Regions from separate parts of the Herpetosiphon sp. NSE202 genome, predicted to be linked through region 2. Evidence: riboswitches for the same ligand, from Rfam matches in the RefSeq annotation. Region 2 holds a riboswitch; the other holds the start of a gene.
The links. Region 2 has a riboswitch for S-adenosylmethionine ahead of metH (methionine synthase). Riboswitches for the same ligand answer to the same signal wherever they lie in the genome.

Region 1: linked by a shared signal. The riboswitch ahead of ACFMKP_RS04515 (homocysteine synthase) and the one ahead of metH (methionine synthase) in region 2 are both predicted to bind S-adenosylmethionine.

What each region holds. Positions count from the first base shown of each region.
Region 1 covers NZ_JBHUPY010000002.1:12,803-20,481, forward strand. The annotation lists gene ACFMKP_RS04510 (ABC transporter permease) at 1-667, shown strand, start outside; SAM riboswitch class I at 820-927, shown strand; gene ACFMKP_RS04515 (homocysteine synthase) at 1,078-2,358, shown strand; gene ACFMKP_RS04520 (hypothetical protein) at 2,482-2,853, shown strand; gene ACFMKP_RS04525 (homoserine O-acetyltransferase) at 2,850-4,022, shown strand; gene ACFMKP_RS04530 (DUF4388 domain-containing protein) at 4,074-4,880, opposite strand; gene ACFMKP_RS04535 (ATP/GTP-binding protein) at 4,935-5,510, opposite strand; gene ACFMKP_RS04540 (roadblock/LC7 domain-containing protein) at 5,587-6,081, opposite strand; gene ACFMKP_RS04545 (roadblock/LC7 domain-containing protein) at 6,218-6,583, opposite strand; gene ACFMKP_RS04550 (hypothetical protein) at 6,605-6,943, opposite strand; gene ACFMKP_RS04555 (kelch repeat-containing protein) at 7,404-7,679, shown strand, end outside.
Region 2 covers NZ_JBHUPY010000005.1:265,606-273,284, forward strand. The annotation lists gene metH (methionine synthase) at 1-3,206, opposite strand, end outside; SAM riboswitch class I at 3,307-3,409, opposite strand; gene ACFMKP_RS07205 (hypothetical protein) at 3,713-6,430, opposite strand; gene nadD (nicotinate-nucleotide adenylyltransferase) at 6,835-7,443, shown strand; gene nadB (L-aspartate oxidase) at 7,466-7,679, shown strand, end outside.

The sequences.
Region 1 (7,679 bases), on a different contig from region 2:
GGGGCGTGATCTGACCAACCTTGGCTTTATTGTCTTTTTTCCGGCCTTGATGGCCTTGATTTTGGGCTTGCAAATGCCCTCTGGCCCCAGCCAAACCGCCAATGCTCTGATGATGTTGGCCTTTGGCCCGATGATTTTTGGGATTATGGCCTTTCCAATGAGCTTGGTTAATTATCGTGAGCGTGGCATGTTGCGGCGCTTGCAAATCACCCCAATCTCGCCAATGCGCTATTTATTGGCCCAAGCCTTGGTTGGCTTGTTGTTGGTGCTCTTGGGCGGGCTGGTGGTGTTGATTCTCAGCATTGTGGTGCTGAAATTGCCCTTGCCAGCGAATATGTTTGGCCTAATTATCAGCTTTCTGGCTGGGGCGATTGCCTTTTCGGCGCTGGGAGCCTTGCTTGGCAGCCGCATTCGCAACACCCGCAGCATCCAAGTGATTAGCATTTTGGTGTTTGGGGCGATGGCGGTGGTGCTGGTTTCGAGCAATACTGGCAAATCAGGCCTGTTGCAACATCTTGGCGCATGGGTTCCAGCCCGCCATTTAGTCCAATTGCTCGAAGCAAATTGGCTTGGATTGAGTTTTAATATTTGGCCCAGTTTGGCCGTGTTAGCGCTATTGACTGTCGTAAGCCTTGGCTCAGCAGCCAAACTCTTTCGTTGGGAATAGACCATTAGAAAGCCAAAAAACCGCTGCTCAATTAATCTTCTAGTGGCGGTTTTTGATTGTTGAGTGAGATTGTTAAGTAACTTGAAATTGATTCTTGACAATTCTGTTTAACTATGTTATAAATAGCGCATACAAATAAATATCACTTGCGTAACTCATCCAGAGGGGTGGAGGGATCGGCCCTATGAAACCCCGGCAACCGCGAGCAGCAATGTTCGGCCTGGTGCTAATTCCGACAGAATCATTCTGGGAGATGAGGGGCGGCGCACAAACCTATCTTTCGATGGTTACTAACAGCCTCTCATCAGTTGATGAGAGGTTTTTTGTTCATAGGCGGTGTCGCCTGGGGTCGCAATGGCGCGAATCGGAACAACCGTAGCATTGAAGATTATCTACAAGGAGTCCTGATCATGGCAGACGAAGTGCAATTCACCCGATTCGAAACCTTAGCGCTCCACGGTGGTCAAAAACCAGATCCAACCACTGGTTCGCGGGCTGTGCCAATTTACCAGACTACCTCGTATGCCTTTCGCGATACCGAGCATGCTGCGGCGCTGTTCTCATTGGCCGAGCCTGGCAACATCTACAGCCGGATTATGAACCCAACCAACGATGTGTTCGAGCAACGCATTGCTTTGCTCGAAGGTGGGATTGGCGCTTTGGCCGTGTCATCTGGCCAAGCAGCAGAAACCTTCGCCATTTTGAATGTGGCTGAAGCTGGCGATAACATTGTTTCAGCAACCAACTTGTATGGCGGCACCTATAACTTGCTGCACCACACCTTGCCACGTTGGGGCGTAGAAACCCGCTTCGTCGATGCAACCGACCCAGAAAACTTCCGTGCTGCGGTTGACGATCGCACCAAAGCCTTCTACTTGGAAAGCATTGGCAATCCTAAGTTGCAAATTCCCGATTTTGAAAAGATTGCCAAAATTGCCCATGAAGTTGGCGTGCCGTTGATTGTTGATAACACTGCTGCAACCCCATTCTTGTTGCGGCCAATTGAGCACGGCGCAGACATCGTGGTGCACTCGGCGACCAAATTTATTGGTGGCCATGGCACGACGATTGGTGGGGTAATTGTTGATGCAGGCAAGTTCGATTGGGCTGCCAGCGGACGCTTCACCCAATACACCACGCCTGATCAATCGTATCACGGCTTGCGCTTTGCTGATTTGGGTGCGCCAGCCTTCATTCTCAAAGCTCGGGTTCAATTGCTGCGCGACTTTGGCGCATGTCTTAGCCCATTCAACTCGTTCTTGCTGTTGCAAGGCTTGGAAACCCTGCACCTGCGCTTGGAACGCCACGTCCAAAACACGGCGGCTGTGGCCAAGTTCTTGAGCGAACATAAGAACGTCGAATGGGTCAACTACCCAGGTTTGCCCGGCCACCCATCATATGAATTGGCCCAAAAATACCTGCCCAAGGGTGCTGGGGCCTTGATTGGCTTCGGGGTCAAGGGTGGTTTGGAAGCTGGCCGCCGCTTTATCGACAAGTTGCAATTGTTCTCGCACTTGGCCAACATTGGCGATTCGAAGTCGTTGGCGATTCACCCAGCTACCACGACGCACCAACAATTGACCGACGAAGAACGCTTGGCAACCGGCGTGACTGCCGATTACGTCCGCTTGTCAGTGGGTACCGAAGCCATCGACGATATTCTCGCCGATTTGGAACAAGCCCTTGCTTAATCGCACTAGCCAGCAGTGAGAGTGTGTCGAACTGCTGCATGCCAGGGAGTTGCGACCCTAACCGAAATATGTACGGGTGGATGCTCAACAACTGCTGAGCATCCACAGACCAAGGAGTTCCCGATGTCGCATAATCATGATTTACTCAAACCTTTACGCTCGGCTCATGGCGAGTTTGTAACAACAGTGCTTGCTCAGGCCAAAGCGGCAAATCCAGCCCCGTTAGTTGAACAATTGGTAGCCCACAATCGCTGGGCTGTGGCACAACTCCGCGCCGTGCCGCAGCGAGCTGGAGCAACGCCCCCTGCATCCAGCACCATGGCCGATGTTAGTGGAATGCTTGCCGAATTGGCTGCTAGCTGTGCTGATTTGGGGGCTGCCGTCCGCGATTTACCAGCGGATGCAGTTGAGTGCGGTTCAAGCATGGTCGATGCGATCATCGGGTACTATCACGAACAAACCGCTCGCTTGCGCCAAGGAGGTACGCGGCTATGACCGATACCGTCACCTTGGGCGATGTACCGACCGTTACCCAACCTGCTTGGGGACGGTCGGTTGGTTTTGTAACGCCCCACGTGCATGTCTTTACTGAGCCGTTTCGCACTGCGAGCGGCGCTTTGATTCCTGCGCCGTGGCAGTTGAGCTACGAAATCTATGGCACGCTGAATGCCGATCGTTCAAATGTGATTTTGCTGTGCCATGCGCTTTCGGGCGATGCCCATGCCGCTGGCCGTTATAGTGTTCACGATAGCAAAGCTGGCTGGTGCGAGCCGTTTATCGGCCCAGGCCGCGCCTTTGATACTGAACGCTACTTTGTGATTTGCTCGAATATTTTGGGTGGTTGCGGCGGCTCAACTGGGCCATCGTCGTTGCATCCGCACACGGGAACCCACTGGGGCAGCCGTTTTCCAGTTCTGACGATTGGCGATATGGTGGCAGCCCAAGTGCGTTTGCTTGATGCGCTCGGCATCGAACGTTTGCTGGCAGTTGCTGGTGGTTCGCTTGGCGGCATGCAAGCGCTTGAATGGGCTGCAAGCTGGGGCGATCGCGTCCGTGGGGTGATTGCCTTGGCAACCACTGCCCGCTCATCGGCGATGGCCATGGCCTTGAGTGCCGCTGGCAGACAAGCGATTGTCAGCGATCCCGCTTGGCGGGGTGGCGATTATTATGGCACTGCTGGCCCAGTTAATGGCTTGGCAACGGCGCGGCGCATTGGCCATATCAGCTATCTCAGTGCCGAAGCCTTGGAAGAAAAATTTGATCGCCGTTGGCAACAGGGCCAAGGGCCGCAATGGAGCCATCAGCCGGAATTTGCAATCGAAAGCTATCTCGATTATCAAGGCCGCTCGTTTGTGCAACGCTTTGATGCCAATAGCTATTTGGTAATTTCGCGGGCAATGGATTATTTTGATTTGAGCCAGCAGCCTGGTGGATTGGATGCAGCTTTTGCCACCACCCAAGCCCAATTTTTTGTGGCAACGTGGAGCAGCGATTGGCTCTACCCTGAGCGTGATGGTGAAATTATTCTGCAAGCGGCACAGGCAGCGGGCCGCAGCGTTGTGCATTATCCCTTTCACAGCACCAAAGGCCACGATGCCTTTTTGCTCGAAGATAGCCAACTCACGCCGCCGCTCAGCGATTGGCTTGCCAGTTTAAGTGTCTAAAAAGAAACAACGCCCAGCAATCTGCTGGGCGTTTTGCTTGGAAAAGAATGCTTAGCGGCTACCAAGGATACGAACGGCTCGTTCGCGCAACTTATCGGCCAATTGGCCAGCGTTTGGACGGCCAACCAAGAGTCGAATTGACTCCTCGAAGGCAGAGATCGCTGCATGAACTTGCTCGTTGGTGGCGTTATTGGCGGTTGGCTCGATGCCAACGCGGCGATAGGCCTCAGAAAGCAAGACGCTAGCCGAATTGCCTAAGGCTCCACGGGCCATCTCCTCGAATTGAGGAAACAACGATTCAGCCAAATTGACCTCTTTTTTCTCGATCAAGCCATTGCGCAGCAAATTAACCACAATTTCGCACGAGCGAAACCAGCCTAAACCAGTGCGTTCGGCGATCAAGGCAACGCTATTTTTGCCATTGATCATCGTCAGCACGCGCCACTCATCGGCAGCGAGATTAATATCTCGCGAACCAGTATCGGGATTTTGGACCAAGCGCAGCACCACATTAGTATTTGGCACATACTTTTCAATTTCGGCCCAGCGATCCTGGCGATCGATGCCTTCCATAATGATCATCTCGTTGGATGAAGTAATTGTTGGCGGTGGTGGGGTTTGCTCATAGAAGCGGAACTGACCCTCGTGGAAGGTGAAGAAAGTCAGGGCAGCCTCAAGCGGCTCCAAATTGCCAAGCGTTGCCCCAGTAATCCGGCCATCACGAAAATACAGGTAGCCCTCAACCGATTCATCGCCTTGCAGCGCTTGAATATGAGTTGCGCCTGTTTTTTTACTCAAATCAACGAGTTGAATCAGGTCGGCGATACTTAGATCTCGCAGATTACCTTCAAGTGCCATACGGTGACCCTACGGACAATAACTGGCAGACGAAGCTGCCAGTTGAGACATGGTTTAGAGTTTGCTAATGACGAGTTTACTAATGGCTTTGAGCGTATCAAATACGCCTACGCCAGTAGTTGCGACGGCTTCATAGCGTTGCCAGCCCAATGGATTTAAATATTTATCCATGACGGGGGTTGGCAATGCGCCGGGCATATCGCGTTTATTATATTGCAATACGATAGGGAATTCGCTGAACTTTTTGTTTTGGCGTGTGATATTGCGGGCTAACTCTTGCAAGCTCTTAATATCTTCTTGGAGCTTATCGCGTTGCGAGTCGGCGACGAATACCACCCCATCGGCCCCATTGAGCACGGCGACGCGGGTGCGTTCGTACAAAATCTGGCCGGGAACCGTATACAGATGGAAACGGGTTGAAAAACCGCGCACCTTGCCGAGGTCGAGCGGTAGAAAATCAAAAAAGAGCGTGCGTTCGGTCTCGGTTGCAATCGACAATAGATCGCCTTTTGCTTCGCGGGGTACTTGGCTGTGAATATACTGCAAATTGGTCGTTTTGCCACACATACCGGGGCCATAATAGACAATTTTACAGTGAATTTCGCGAACCCCTACGTTGATAATCGCCATAGGTCCTCTCAAAACATAGTCTGAAGCGTATGCTAAAAAACCCCAGACAGCAACCGACTAGCTAAGCCGAAGCGAGCTAGTCGCGGAAAAGCAAATCAATCGTATCTTCCATGGAAGTACGGAAATTGCTCCCCAACACTTCATCTCGCGATTTGTGTTGCTTCCGCACGCGCTCCAAGACGGAGGCGAGTTCTTCGGTCGCCTTTTTGGTCAAGACCTTCACCAGCCCAATGTGGGTACCCTTATTGAAAATAATGGTCAGAATCCATTGGTCATCGATCAAGGCGATAAAGAGATTTTCGCGCACGCCTTGTTGCAAGAGCATGCGGAAATCCTTCTCACGCAAGAGCTTCGCGATCTGTTGAGATGAGGCGAACGATCCGGCGATCAACGCGCCCAAGGCCGTGGTATCTTGGCGATTGCCATCACCCGACGCGGCAATTACCTGGCCACTTTTGTCGAGCAGCAACGCATAGTTACCGCCAGTGTCTTCCACAAGGCGCGCTAAACATTCGTCAATATGGGCGACTTCCTCTGGCGGAACAATTAAACTTGCTAGTTGTGGATCCATACGTGCCACCTATCCATGGTCTGGAGTGCGAAGTATTTTCCAAGCAAAGACGAGCGATTACGGCTCATTATAGCACAGGACGTTCCAATATAACATGCTTTCTTGGGTATTTTACCAAAAATAGCCTGTTAGCAGCTTAGATAGCGGCGAGCGCTGCATCTAAGTGGGCGCGGTGAGCTTGGGCCATATAGCGTAACTTGCCTAACAGTTCGCGGGAACTGGTTAGCACGACCAGCATGGCATCGCTGCTGACTGGTTCGAGTAGGATCAAGCCTTGATCGTATTCGAGCACAGTTTGCACCGAGCCACCTTTGTTGATTTCGCGACCAAGCGCTTCGGCCATGGCCAAGCCATTCGATGCTACCGCGCAGATCGCGTCAACATCAACCCCAGAACGGGCCGAGCTTTCAATTAACAGGCCGTCGGTTCCTGCAACCGCAGCCAGTTCTACGTTTTCCAGTGTGCGAAATTGGTTTAGCACATCACGCAGTGTCTTGCTCATGGAGGTGTGCTCTCCTTCGAACTACGAGAATGAAGAATCCGAGGATCGTCGCCGTAATCGTGCCGTTGGTCGCGCGCGTAGCCGTTTTAAGCGGCTGCGGGCTTCTTTCGGCGGTCGCCCCGTTCGGATATTCCGCAGCGAATCAATTGTGGCAACTATCGCACGATCCGCCCAGCCATATATCGTTGGCCGACTTTTGCTCAACTCGTGAGCAAGTTGCGTGACGTTGGTTTTGTAGTCAGGGTCGAAGGTGGCAAGGTTGATCCGCGCCGAGGCGATAATTTGGTGTATCTCCTCGTCGGTGAGTTGATAATCATTGATCAGTTTGCTGGCACGTTTACCCGCTCGATCAAATTGCATGCCATTTGCTCCTTTGGATTGCCGATGGAGCGCTCCTCTTCATGGTACAGACCCAACGTTGTGCTTTGGACGAATTGTGGTGGCTCATCTTAGCATAGGATAGACAGGGTGTCTAGAGGAATTTGTAAATAGTAATACCTAGGACTTTTGGGGTACTAGCCACGTTGTAATCAATCTAACGCGCTATTTTAGCCCCCTCACCCAACGTAAGTCTTGACACTTTTGCACTTAATATCCCCCATACTTAACCGTTCGTTGCATTGATTAACGGCCAAAGTCCTGGCGAACCACGCCCAAAGTACTATGGGGATCAAGCCTAAAGCGTGGTATTATCGCTGCCATGAGATGATCAGGCCAGATCACGGGCGATCTTGCCTGAGCTTTATTGTGTTTAGCCCGTTGTCCTTTTTTTATTCTACTAGCGATTGTCGTTGTTAAGCTTCGCGGAGGATTTGTTTCTATGGTCTTTTTCGCTCGTTCAAGGGAGTTGCTGGCCCGCTGCCTCAGCGGCGTGCTGCTGCTGACCTTGCTGTTGACGGGGTTCTTGGTTCAGTCGCAGGCCAAGGCCCAAACTGCCCAACCACAGGCTATCGCCACCAGTGCCACCACAACCATGTTCAGTTGGCAAGATGGCGCAAAAGTACCCCAACCACGCTTTGAATCGCAAGGGGTCTTTGTTAATGGTAAGTTGTATGTCATCGGCGGGTTTATTAGTTGCTGTACCCAAATCGATGCT
Region 2 (7,679 bases):
TCGCTGGCTTTTTGCAAGCTTTCAACCCGCTCGGCTGCGACATGGCCCATTGTTACGATTTGCAAGCCAACCACATCGAACTCGCCGCTCTCGATTGGCCGGAAATAATCGGCCAAGCAGAGGCGTTCGCGGCTTGGTTGGCGTGGGAAGGCAAAGCGCGTCAAGACGGTTTTGCGATCCTTGGGATCGTACACCACCAACTCTTCGCCAGCGGCTTGAGCTGGGAAATAGCCATAGACCGCTTGAGGTTGCAACCAACCATTGCGCTTGGCATCATCGATCATGCGGCGCAAACGTGGCTTGAATTCATCGTTGACCACGCGATCGTATTCTGCGCCCTTGAGGTTTTTGATGCCCCAACCCAAGCGCCAAAGTGTATTCAAATCGAGATATGGTGTAACATCATCGAGCCGAATTTTTTTGGCAACTTGTACGCCCCAAAATGGCGGTGTAGGCACGGGATTATCGTTGCGAATTGCTGAACGCGCGCCGCTTGGATTATCTTTGCCCAATTTTTCCAGCAAGGTGCGACCACGTTCTGGCGCTTTCAACGATTCGCGGGCTGCATCTTCCATGACGCTCATATATTCTTCGCGTACGGTTGGATCGGAAAGTTTATCCATTGTTTCGAGGCCTTCGAAGGCATCTTTACAATAGAAAACGCCACCTGTGTAGGCCACTTCTGGCTCTGGGAAGAGAATCCGTTGCCCATATTGGCGATTGATTGCTGCGCCGCCAACCAGCACTGGGAAGGTCAAATTGCGTTTGTGCAATTCCTGCACGCACAAGGGCATTTGCTTCGATGTGCTGACCAGCAAGGCCGAAAGTCCAATTGCATCTGCGCCAACTTCAAGCGCTTTTTCGATGATTGTATTGACCGGAACTTGCTTGCCCAAATCGTAAACGGTGTAGCCATTATTCGACAAAATGGTGTAGACCAAGTTTTTGCCAATGTCGTGCACATCGCCATAGACCGTGGCCAGCACCACTTTGCCCTTGGTTGTGCCTTCCACGCGATCAAGGTATTGTTCGAGGTGGGCAACTGCACGCTTCATGACTTCGGCAGATTGCAGCACATAGGGCAAAATCAATTCGCCAGCGCCGAATTTATCGCCAACTTCTTTCATGGCTGGCAGCATCACGCCATTGAGCACATCGATGGCTGCTTCGCCTTGGGTTTGGCCGCCAGCCTCGCGCCATGCTCGCGATTCATCAATATCAGCTTCGATGCCATCTTTTTTGCGATGCAGAATCTTCCAATGAATCCGCTCTTCGGCGTTCATTGTAGCGGTTGGGTCGGCTTTGGCTTCGCCAGCGACTGCTGCATTGGCTTCGAAAAATTGAATGAAGCGCGGCAAGGCTTCGTCATCGCTGTTGAAAATCACATCTTCGCAGACCTTGCGGGTTTCGGCGGAGATTTCGGCAAATGGCATCACGTGGCTTGGGTTGATGATTGCTGCATCCAACCCTGCCTTAACTGCGTGGTACAAAAAGACCGAGTTGAGCGCTGAGCGGGCGTGTGGCTGAATCCCGAAGGAGAGATTCGAAACCCCAAGCACGGTCATTGCACCAGGAATTTCGGCCTTGATGCGGCGAATCCCTTCCATGGTTTCTTTGGCCGATTCGCGTAGTTCGGCTTGGCCAGTGGTTAATGGGAAGGTCAGGGCATCAAACAGCCAGGCATCATTTTGCACACCATAATCTTGGCGGCCCAGCTCAACCATACGCTTAGCGATCGCAACTTTGGCTTCGGCGGTATGGGCCATGCCTTCTTCATCAATCGTCAGGGCGATAATTGCCGCGCCATAACGGGCAACGAGCGGCATGGTTTTGTCGAATTTCTGTTCGCGACCGCCTTCGAGTGAGGTCGAGTTGATGATTGCGCGGCCTGGATACATTTGCAATGCTGCGTCAATCACCTCGTGCTCGGTCGAGTCGATGACCAAGGGCAATTCAACGCCCATGGTCAATTTTTTGAGCAACTTCTGCATTTGCTCTTTTTCATCGGGGCGCTCGGTCATTGCCACACACACATCGAGTGCGTGCGAGCCACTATCGGCCTGTTCGCGGGCAATTTGCAACACGCCATCATAATCATCTTTGAGCAACATTTTTTTGACTTTGCGTGAGCCGACCGAGTTAACCCGTTCGCCAATGATGAATGGGCCTGGATCTTGGTGCAATGGCAGGGCGCGCATCGCCGAGGAAACCTGTTGAACAGTTGGGGCTTGATTGGCTTTGGGTGGGCAATTGTTGCCGATTGAATCGACCAAGGCTCGCAAGTGAGCCGGCGTTGTGCCACAACAACCACCAACCACGCGCACGCCCAAATCCTTGACAAACTCGGTTAACGATTTGGCAAAGCCTTCTGGCTCCAAGGGAAACACGGTTTCGCCGTTGACTTCCATTGGCAAGCCAGCGTTGGGAATACATGAAATTGGCAATTTGGAATTGGCTGCTAAATAGGTGATTGCTGGCCGCATGTGCTCAGGGCCAGTCGAACAATTTAAGCCAATCACATCAACATCGGCCAAGGCTTCGAGCGTGACCATCGTGGCTTGAATATCGGTGCCAAGCAACATGCGCCCTGAGAGATCCAAGAAAACTTGAGCTTGAATTGCAATGTCTGGGCGGTTGAGTTCGGCCAAGCCACGGCGAATCCCATCGATTGCCGCTTTGACTTCGAGAATATCGACGCTGGTTTCGACCAAAAGCACATCAACGCCACCTTCGACAAGCGCAATCGTTTGCTCTTTGAAGGTATCGGACAAGGCATCCCAAGTAATATTCGAGAGCGTTGGATCGTCGGATGATGGCAAGAAGCCAGTTGGCCCCATCGAGCCAGCGACGAAGCGTTTGCGGCCATCTTGGGCTTGGTAGCGGTCGGCGACGCTGCGGGCGAGCTGGGCAGCTTTAAAATTTTGCTCGTAGGTTTTATCGGCCAAGCCCCATTCATGCAAGCGAATGCGGGTTGATTGGAAGGTATTGGTTTCCAACACATCAACGCCTGCTTCCATAAACGAGCTATGAATCTGTTCGATAATGTCGGGGCGCGTCAAGGCGAGATAATCGCGTGCGCCGAAGTACTGTTCGCCGCCAAAATCCTCAGGCTTGAGATCATACAAATCCAAGCTAGTACCCATTGCGCCGTCGTAAATCAGAACACGTTTCGCCAATTCGGCGACGTAAGGTTTTATGCTGGTCATGACGCATTCCCTTGTGTGTATGGCTAGCGCTGCCAAAGCGCAGAACCAAGGTTAAAAAAAACTCCTCGCACACTGGCGAGGGCTTCAATCATTGAGTTGCCACTCATCTATCAGCGCGATTGCTGCTGGAAGAAGCACCTTTCTCAGTGAGACGGTTGCTGGAGCGTCATCGGGCCAGATCCCTCGGCTCCTCGTGATGAGGTATTCAATTAATCGCAGTATAGCAAATCTTAGCGAAAAATCAAAGCATGAAGAGCATAGAACATAAGGATGAAAGGCTATAGCCTATAGGCTTTCGGGGATTTGTTGGTAACGTCAATAGCCAACAGCCCCAGCTTCGCGTCCTTTCGTGTCCTTCGTGGATCAATTATTAACGCAGAGGCGCAGAGGAAAGATGGCTATGGGCTATAGGAAGGAATAATCTGGTGAATCTGGGCAATCTGTGGCGGAAACAGCCAAATAACCTAGCGCCAATAACCTGATTCCAATCGTACTATTTGCGGTTTTTAAATATTAAAGTATTTAGAAAGATCGTTTTGAATATGTTCTGGTGCTTTGAAAATTGTTGGTTTAAGCAGATCATCACCATCCAGAGTAATTGTGCCATGGGTAAAAGTTGCATCTCCACGGGCATGACCTTGGACCCATGTATGACCAGGTTTTAGCGTAATACCAGCTTTCGCCGCCTGAAGATACTTGATTTGTGCAGCTCGAAAGGTTTTGCTGATAAAGCGTTCATGGCCAACCACTGCATGAATTGCTTTGGATTGCGCTTCATACCAATCATTTAAACTACTGGTAATTGATGCTTGTCGAACCCTTGGTATTTGACGTTGTTGAGGCATAGTAATCTCATGATTAATACGTGGGCGATAATTTGCTTGCTGATGATGCCGAACTGGATATTCATTGTGGTGCGGTATCACCAAGGCATGATAATTCGCAATAATCATATATTGAATCAAAAGATAATAAGTTTTGTTATTGATCAGATCAACAAAACCTTTAATTGAGCCATCGCTGTTAACGGTAATAGTACCAGCTAAAGGTTTATCTCCATTACTACTGAATAAGGCTAATACATAAATACTTGGCGCTTCTAACCCTTCTTGAACGAATTTGAATGACAGAATATTGGTATATTTGGTTAATAGTGCTGGAGCCTCAATTTCGGCCCGGCCCTCTGATGGAATCTCATACATTCTTTGTTCTGAACAAATATCATCCCATAAACCTTTGATCACTGTTTGGATATGTGACTTATGATGAATATTGGGATTCCATAAACTTGTCATAAGGTGTGTCAGGGTATCTCCATTAAGTAATTGATGATTATAATTCATGATATTTCGTGGTAATAAATCATTTGTAATTGAGTTAAACATCAGTATTAATCCATCAACTGTTGTAATCGATGGATTTGTGATAAAACTTAGTCGTTGTTGAAATTCAACGAATGTCATTGGTTTAATTGAGTTTAAGAATTGAGAAATATTTTCGATGTTTGGTAATGCCTCTTTAGTATACGTATATATGGAACAATACTCGAGTAAATGAAATCTTGTGTCATAACTTTTAATAATACTTAGTAACTTTTGGGCATTTACCCGTAACCCTGTTTTAAACAGAATATCGTCGATCAAATCATCTGGATGTTTGATTGGTGATTGTACTTTTCTTAGTTCTGGAACCAGCTGAATATACTCAAAAATATAAGTTTGCACTGTATTCCTTTTCGATAAATAATTAATTGTATCTTTGAGATGTTCATCAGTAATAGAACGATTTTTATTAAGAAACGTATGTATTTCATATATATCTTTATTAGATAGATTTGCTATTTTATAATATAAATTTTTCCTTGATTTGAATAAATTTATATTATCAATATTGATATTTTGGATTTGATTTATTGTATTTGGTATATCTCTTATTGTTTTCGCAGTAATTATTTTTATTATTTGATTTTCAGTATGATTTTCTATATTCATATCTAATAATTTTTTATATGTGTTATCTAAATTGATTTTATTAATTATCGCATAAGATTCTATTGATATTAGTTTATTAATTGAATTGATACTCAATTTATTGATCCTGAATAATAAGTTCATATAAAATTCGATATTTTCGATAAAAACCTTTTTATTTAATGATAATTTCAAAAAATATATCATATTATATATAGATTTTGATGATTTATTTAAAATGAGGAACCTAGACTCATTTCTAGTACTTTTTGGAAATAAATTAATATTTTCAATAATAAAAATTTTAATTTCTATAAAATTAACTATAGAGAATGTTTTATAATCATTATCTCTATATTCATTATAAATTTCATTCAATGAAATTAATCCTTTGGCTTTAGTTAAGTCATAATTTTGAGTAAATAAAGGTAATTTTATTTCTAATAAGAGTAAATAATATAAATCATTTTTATTGTAAACACCAATATATTTATTAGAAATATTTACTATTGAATTAATAAAAAACTGCTTATCATTATAATTTAATGATAGGGTTAATAATCTATTAATATCTATATTTGAAGAAGAAAATAGTTTTGGATTTATTGAATTAGGGATATTTAATTTATTATTCTGAATGTAAAATAATAAATTAAATATATTATCTATATTTGTAGTTAAATCATAATTAGATAATGTATTTAATATTTTATCTAAATGTATAAAATATTTATGATTAATTTTCTTTATATAATCTAATTTATTATGTAAATTTAATTTATACATTCTCATAATTAGATTTGTGAAATTATTTATATATCCAAATTTCTTAAGGCCGTAACCAAAATTATTTATGTAATTAATGATTTTTATATTTAATTCAGATTTATATATTATTATCATGATTTCAAGATGTTTAATGTCTAAAATAGGCTTTGTTATTTGAATCTCTATTTTTGGATATATAAATTTTATATCTTTATAAGAAATTATATTATGAATATAGTTTTGTAATTGTAAAGTTTCTTTATTTAAGAGATTGACATTTTCTCGTATATAGTTGTATATCAATCTTTGTTCTACATGTTGAGAAATGGTATCAAAAGTGAAATTCTCCTTAAATGTAGTCAATTCCAACACTGTTTCTGCTGTTACTGGTTGATCAAACCGAATACTTAACTTTTTAAGAAAATCCTCAATCTCTGAATTCTCAACTGAAAGTTTGCTGGCTAATTGCTCAATTGCCTCAGTCATGGTTGTACTCCAGCAAGCTAAAATATTCTTCGCATCTACGCCTAACACGTGCCTACTGTATACTACATTCAAATTCCAGCGTCAAGGGTTATTTTGTCTTTGCATGCTTCGTGGATCGAATTTTTAACGCAGAGGCGCAGAGGGACGATGGCTATAGGCTGTTGACTATCGGAACAATTGTTGCTATTGCAAGAAATCTCCGATAGCCAATAGCCTATAACCAAAAGCCACACCCCCTTCGCGGTTTCGTCCTTCGTGTCCCTTCGTGTCCTTCGTGGATCATGTTTTTGACTTTTGACTTCTGACTTCTGACTTTTTGCCTTAGTGTGATATTGACAAAAAGCGGAATCGCGCTATACTACTCTGCACTTGGTGTCATATTGACTATTAAAGAAGGAATGGCTATGCAACGGGTTGGGCTTTTGGGCGGAACCTTCGATCCAATTCATCATGCGCATTTGGCGATCGCCGAAGAAGCACGGGTGGTTTTGGGCTTGAATCGGGTGCTATTTATGCCAACGGCGCAACAGCCTTTGAAACAACAGCACTACAGCTCCGCCAGCCAACGCCTTGCCATGACTGAACTGGCAGTAGCCAATAATCCCGCCTTTGCGGTTTCTAACCTCGAAGTTGAGCGCAGCGGCGTTTCGTATACCATCGACACCATGCATGAACTACAAACCATTGAACCAGCTGTGGAATGGTGGTTGATTGTTGGTGCTGATAGTTTGGCTAGCTTGCCACGCTGGCATGCTGCCAACGATTTAGTTCAACTAGCCCATTTTGCTATTTTAGAACGGCCTGGCTTTGAGTTGGATTGGCAAGCCTTGCTCGACCAATTTCCTAGCCTTGCCACCCGCAGCGTGCGGATTCAAGGCCCACGTATGGATCTCTCGGCGACTGAATTGCGGAGTCGCTTGCAGGCTGGTTTGCCTGTGCGCTATCTCGTTCCTGATGCTGTTGCTGGCTATATTGCCGAGCAGCGGCTGTACCTTTCCCAACCTAGCGCTTAACCACGAAAGGATTTTCCGTTCTATGAACGATTATATTATTGTTGGCTCAGGCATCGCTGGCTTATACACCGCCCAACTGGCAGCTCAACATAATCTTAAGGTTGTGTTGGTAACCAAAGAGGCGGTTGAGGAATGTAATACGCGCTATGCCCAAGGTGGCATTGCCGCCGCAATTGGCGAGCATGATTCACCAGAATTGCACATCGAAGATACCTTGGTTGCTGGTGCTGGCATCA